DNA from 2 places in the Peribacillus sp. NJ11 genome. Region 2 is predicted to be linked to the other one. Evidence: riboswitches for the same ligand, from Rfam matches in the RefSeq annotation. Region 2 holds a riboswitch; the other holds the start of a gene.
The links. Region 2 has a riboswitch for S-adenosylmethionine ahead of QUF86_RS26735 (methionine biosynthesis PLP-dependent protein). Riboswitches for the same ligand answer to the same signal wherever they lie in the genome.

Region 1 (3,428 bases), 1.8 Mb from region 2:
TCAGATCTCTTGCCATTATCGGAAATGGTTTCACCGGGTTCATCCGTATTGAGTGTACGGGGAAATGTACTTGAAAACGGAATGCCTCGTTTTTTCCGCCGGTTAGCTGAAGGGGTTTTTGATGAAGAAGATTTGATTTTCCGTACGAATGAGCTTAATGACTTCTTGGAATTAGCGTCCGGACAATATGACTTCGACCGTGACAGAGTGGTAGCATTAGGTTATTCTAATGGTGCAAATATAGCGGCAAGTTTGATGTTCCATTTCGAAGGGGCACTACAAGGAGCGATTCTTCATCATCCAATGGTGCCTAGACGAGGGATTGCTATGCCGTCACTCTCAGATATACCTGTATTTATTGCTGCAGGTAAAAACGATCCGATTTGCCCGGCAGAAGAAACGGATGAACTTAAACAACTTTTATTGCAAGCTGGTGCTTCGGTGGAAGTTCACTGGGAAAATTACGGTCATCAGTTAACACGTTCAGAGGTCGAGGCAGCAGGTTCATGGTTTCATAAGAACTTTATATAAGAATGAAAGAGGGAATGAAGATGATTTCAGTAAATCCTGAAGGTCTGACTGAACGGGAAAATTATAAGTTTTTGACTGGAAGCATTATACCGAGACCCATAGCTCTGATTACGACACAATCCGAAACCGGTACCATCAATATAGCGCCGTTCAGCTTTTTTAACATAGTCAGTTCCAATCCTCCGATGATTTCCATTTCTGTTCAACGGAAAGAAGGAGTTTCAAAGGACACTGCACGAAATGCAATTCAATCAGGGGAATTCGTTGTTCATATCACTGATGAAAATAATGTTGCTGATGCAAATCGAACGGCCAAGGAACTCCCATCGGATGAAAGTGAATTGGGCCTGACCAATTTCACGACGGCTGTTAGTGATAAGGTATCCGTACCAGGATTGCAAGAAGCGAAGGTACGCTTTGAATGTACATTAGAGCATGCGATTCCATTGGGAGGTTCCCTAGATAAACCTGGTTGTGATTTATTGATAGGTAAAATAGTCTGCTATCATATAGAGCAAGATATTTACCATAATGGCCGAATTGACCAGAATGGGCTTAAACCTGTAGCAAGATTAGCGGGTCATACTTATACAAAACTAGGGGAATTATTTGAAATGGAACGACCTTAAGTGATAAGAAAGAAAAAATGGCGTCATCTTTTAAGATGTCGTCATTTTTTTTATACCAAAATTATTTCCGGTTAGCATTATCTGCAATTCTACGGTGAGCGACTGTACCAAAACAAGCAATCATGCCGGAGGTGACAAAATAGTCCGAATGTAAAGGGAATTCTTTATATTCCAAAACAAAACTTGACAATTTTTTCATAGATTGATAAAGTTATAAAAAATTAATTTCTTATCCAGAGAGGTGGAGGGACTGGCCCTATGAAACCTCAGCAACAGGTCTGCTAAGACACTGTGCTAATTCCAGGGGGTGAAACCTTGATAGATAAGACCGTACGTTTTTATTTGTCAGTAGCGCACTCTTTTTAGAGTGCGTTTTCGTTTTTTTCTGGATGCAGGATAAAGGAGAGTATGAATGGAGAACAAAAGGAAACAGGAATTTCAAAGGGAAATGAAAACACGGCATTTAATCATGCTATCGCTTGGCGGGGTGATTGGAACAGGTTTGTTCTTAAGTTCGGGTTATACGATTCAGCAGGCTGGCCCGTTTGGCACCATCCTTTCGTATCTGATTGGAGCATTAGTGGTTTATCTAGTCATGCTATGTCTAGGTGAACTGGCAGTACATATGCCCGAGACAGGTGCGTTTCATAGCTACGCAGCCAAATACATCGGACCAGGGACAGGGTTTACAGTAGCTTGGTTATATTGGTTAACCTGGACTGTTGCACTAGGTTCGGAATTCACGGCTGCAGGATTGTTGATGCAGCGATGGTTTCCATCAATCAATGTCTGGATATGGAGTGCTCTATTTGCCATATTGGTCTTGGTATTAAATGCTTGGACCGTTAAGTTTTTCGCTGAATCCGAATTTTGGTTTGCGTCTATAAAGGTAATTGCGATTGTGATATTTATTATTTTGGGAGCAGCGACAATGGTAGGTTTTATTCCAATGACTAACTCACAACCAGCACCGCTATTTTCCAATTTTACAAGTGCAGGTTTATTTCCGAATGGTGCTTTTGCCATTATAATGACGATGCTTGCGGTGAATTTCGCATTTTCTGGAACTGAATTAATCGGAATTGCAGCTGGAGAAACTGTGAATCCAGAAAAAACGATACCAAAGGCAATCCGCATGACATTATGGAGATTGATCATCTTTTTTGTAGGAACCATCGTTGTATTATCCGCATTATTGCCTGTTTCGGATGCAAGCGTATTAGAGAGCCCCTTTGTTGCAGTTCTTGAACGAATTGGAGTGCCATATGCAGCGGATATCATGAACTTTGTTATTTTAACTGCCATTTTGTCTGCTGCAAACTCAGGTCTATATGCCTCTTCCAGAATGCTTTGGTCCCTTGCAGATAAGAAAACGATATCACCAATATTTGCAAAATTAACAAAAAGAGGCGTTCCGATAAATGCAGTCATTTTCAGTATGTTGGGTGGTGGTTTAGCCTTGTTCTCGAGTATTATTGCACCGGATACGGTGTATATCGTCCTTGTATCCATTTCGGGTCTAGCCGTGGTTGTAGTTTGGATGAGTATTAGCGCTTCACAGTTCCTATTCCGAAGACGTTTTATAAAAGAAGGAAATTCAGTAAATGATTTGGCTTATCGTACACCATTATATCCGTTCGTACCAATCGTTTCTTTCATGCTTTGTCTTGCTTCATGTATAGGAATTGCCTTTGATCCTACACAACGGATAGCACTTTATTGTGGTATTCCATTTATTTTGTTTTGCTATGGAACTTATTATATTACACAATCTTCAAAGAAAAGAGGAGTAAAACCATGAAGAATAAAATAAACCCAATTGACGCTATTTTACGAGATCATTCAGTCATGATTCTGGACGGAGCTCTAGCTACAGAGCTCGAGCGGTATGGATGTGATTTGGACGATCCCCTGTGGTCTGCACGTGTATTACTTGAAAATCCAGAAGTGATTTATCAGGTTCACTCTGCATATTTTCGTGCTGGAGCGGACTGTGCGATAACTGCAAGCTACCAAGCCACCGTTGAAGGTTTCTCCCTGCGTGGGATACAAGAAAAAGAGGCCATGGAGTTAATTCGGAAAACGGTGTTACTCGCAAGGAAAGCAAGGGATGATTATTGGAAGGATGAAACGCAAACAAATAGACCTAAGCCATTGGTTGCTGCATCAGTTGGACCTTATGGGGCGTACCTTGCAGATGGTTCAGAATATGTAGGAAACTATGGTGTTTCAGATGAAACCTTAGTAGAATTTCATCGCCCAAGAATA
Region 2 (3,428 bases):
TGTTAAAAGAGTGAATGCCTTCCGTCAATAATTTCACTGTTTGAAGGAAGTTATAGATGATGACTGGTTTGAATACGTTCAATTCAAAGTTACCTTGGCTTGCTGCAAATCCAATTGTAGCATCGTTACCAACGATTTGTGTCGCAATCATGGTAAGCGCTTCACTCTGTGTTGGATTGACTTTACCCGGCATGATGGAGCTGCCTGGCTCATTTTCAGGAATGGCTATTTCGCCGATTCCGCTTCTAGGACCACTTGCCAGCCATCTGACATCGTTCGCAATTTTCATTAAATCCGCTGCCAATGCTTTCAAAGCACCGTGTGCATAAACGATTTCGTTATGGCTTGTCAATGCATGGAACTTATTATCCGATGTGACGAAAGGATGTCCTGTATCCGCTGCAATTTGTTTTGCGGAAAGTCCCGGGAATTCTTTTTTTGTATTGATTCCGGTTCCTACTGCCGTTCCGCCTAGAGCCAGGTTCAATAATTTTTGGCTGCTTTCCTCAATCATCGCTAGATCTTTATCAAGCATCGCTTTCCAGCCAGAAATTTCTTGTCCTAATGTCAGTGGTGTTGCATCTTGAAGATGTGTCCGGCCAATCTTCACGACATCCCAAAACTCTTTTTCTTTTGAATCGAATGTATCACGAAGTGCTTTGATGGCAGGAACCAACTTTTCAGCGACCTCCATAAAGGCTGCAATATGCATGGCGGTCGGGAAAGTATCATTGGAGCTTTGTGCCTTGTTTACATCATCATTCGGGTGAAGTGTTTCCGATTCACCATTTTCTTTTAACCATTCATTCCCTTTGTTAGCGACCACTTCATTCACGTTCATATTACTTTGCGTCCCGCTTCCCGTTTGCCAAACTACAAGCGGGAAATGTTCATCAAGCGTACCTTCAAGGATTTCGCCGCAAATCTTAACGATGGCATTCTTTTTAACTTCTGAAAGATCACCGAGATCATAGTTAACCTTTGCCGCAGCTTGTTTAACGTATGCAAATGCACGAACCAATTCAATCGGCATTTTTTCATTACCGATTTTGAAATTGTTACGGCTTCTCTCGGTCTGTGCTCCCCAATATTTATCGGCAGGAACTTTCACTTCACCCATCGTATCTCGTTCGATTCTGTAATCCATGTGTTCTCCTCCTATGTTTGCACTATTCATCGAAGACCTTAAGTATATGAAATGAATAATGTCGTATTATTCTCTCTCCTTACATTGTACAAACTTTATTATTTTAAAGCAAAAATATCCGGCCAGGCCTCCCCTTTTTCTGAAAAATTCAATTAATTCATTCAACAGGATCATTCAGGATTATCCCTGACCACATGCAAATTCCGGATATTCTTTTTAGACACGTAAAGTGTTGACACCGCTAGGCTCCAATAGACCTAGTCATGAACATCGAAGCAATATCCATCAAACTTGTTCTTGACAGTATTTTGTATTTATAGTAAATTCAAAAGAAATTGAATAATCTAAACTCTTATCGAGAGAGGTATAGGGAATGGCCCGATGACACCTCAGCAACCTTCATTTGTTTCAAACCAATGAAAAGGTGCTAATTCCACAAGTTTGTGAACTTGGAAGATAAGAAGAATGACTCGTCCCTACTTAATCAAAGTCTTCTTCTTAAAGAAGACTTTTTTTATTTTATATAACTCAAAGGAGCAGTGAAAACTATGTACAAAACTGAAACATATCTTGCTCAATTAGGAAATCGCAGCGAAACGGCGACAGGAACAGTCAATCCGCCGGTATACTTTTCAACTGCTTTTCGCCACGAAGGAATCGGTCAATCGACTGGATTCGATTACACAAGGACAGGTAATCCTACACGCCAACTATTGGAACGATCCATCGCCGATCTGGAAAAAGGCGACCAAGGGTATGCCTGCAGTTCAGGAATGGCAGCCATTTCTACTATACTGGCCTTATTTAAATCAGGTGATGCATGGATTGTCAGCGAAGATCTTTATGGGGGTACATATCGTCTGTTAGAACAAGGTTTTAAGAAATGGGGGTTGCAGTGTGACTATGTGAACACTTGTTGTTTGGAGGATATCGAAAAAGCCATCACTCCTCACACGAAAGCCATCTTCATTGAAACTCCCACTAACCCTCTTATGCAGCAAACGGATATTAGCGCCGTTGCCGCATTGGCCAAACGATTTGATTTATTGTTAATCGTTGATAATACTTTTTACACGCCTCTTATTCAACAACCCATCCTGCTTGGAGCGGATATTGTGATTCACAGTGCTACCAAGTATCTCGGTGGTCATAATGATGTGCTGGCCGGACTGATCGTGGCCAGCGGCGCGGAATTATGTGATGCACTTGCCTTCCATCATAATGGTACTGGTGCTGTCTTGAGCCCCTTTGATTCTTGGCTGTTGATGCGCGGAATGAAAACCCTGGCATTGCGGATGGATCGTCATGAAAAGAATGCAAAGGTACTTGTAGATTACTTGTCGGAACATGATTGCGTTACGGACGTATTGTATCCCGGTAGGGGCGGCATGATTTCCTTCCGCATCATTGAAGAAGCGGCGGTCAACCCATTTTTACAATCACTCTCATTAATTTCGTTTGCAGAAAGCCTTGGTGGGGTCGAAAGCTTCATCACCTATCCTGCTACACAAACACATGCCGATATACCTCTTGAAGTCAGAACGGCCAATGGGGTTTGTAATCGCCTGCTTCGCTTCTCCGTCGGCATTGAGGACAGCGACGATTTGATTCAGGATTTACAGGAAGCATTCGCACACGTAAAAAGGGAGGCACTACGATGACCGATCATGATTTTAGCTTTGAAACCAAATTACTCCATAATCAACATAAATTCGATCCGGCAACAGGCGGTGTGAGCGTCCCCATTCAGCACGCTTCCACTTTCCATCAATCCGATATCGATCAATTCGGTAAATATGATTACAGCAGAAGCGGGAACCCAACTCGCGAAGCGCTGGAAGATATCATTGCCGAACTTGAGGAAGGCACACACGGTTTTGCCTTTTCATCAGGAATGGCAGCCATTTCAACAGCTTTCCTGCTGTTGTCTGCCGGAGACCATATCGTCATTTCCGAAGACGTGTACGGAGGAACGTTCAGGATGGTCACAAGTGTTTTGACACGTTTCAATATTGAGCATACTTTCGTTGATATGACGGATCTTGAAAGCATCAAAGCGGCCATTCAGCCAAATACGAGAGCCATATACATCGAAACGCCTTCAAATCCATTACTTAAAGTGACCGATATTAAAGCCGTTTGTGAAATCGCAAAAAAAGCCGGGGCCTTAAGTTTTGTTGATAATACATTCTTGACGCCAGCATTACAGAAACCCCTGAATCTGGGCGCTGATGTTGTCCTTCATAGTGCGACGAAGTTTTTATCCGGACATAGTGATGTG

Region 1: it holds a riboswitch for S-adenosylmethionine, as region 2 does, so the genes downstream of both, mmuP (S-methylmethionine permease) here and QUF86_RS26735 (methionine biosynthesis PLP-dependent protein) in region 2, are expected to answer to the same signal.

What each region holds. Positions count from the first base shown of each region.
Region 1 is NZ_JAUCFO010000001.1:3,622,392-3,625,819, forward strand. Features, by position in the region: gene QUF86_RS17955 (alpha/beta hydrolase) at 1-531, shown strand, start outside; gene QUF86_RS17960 (flavin reductase family protein) at 552-1,160, shown strand; SAM riboswitch class I at 1,387-1,489, shown strand; gene mmuP (S-methylmethionine permease) at 1,573-2,961, shown strand; gene mmuM (homocysteine S-methyltransferase) at 2,958-3,428, shown strand, end outside.
Region 2 is NZ_JAUCFO010000001.1:5,463,991-5,467,418, forward strand. Features, by position in the region: gene fumC (class II fumarate hydratase) at 1-1,147, opposite strand, end outside; SAM riboswitch class I at 1,497-1,610, shown strand; gene QUF86_RS26735 (methionine biosynthesis PLP-dependent protein) at 1,696-2,808, shown strand; gene metC (cystathionine beta-lyase) at 2,805-3,428, shown strand, end outside.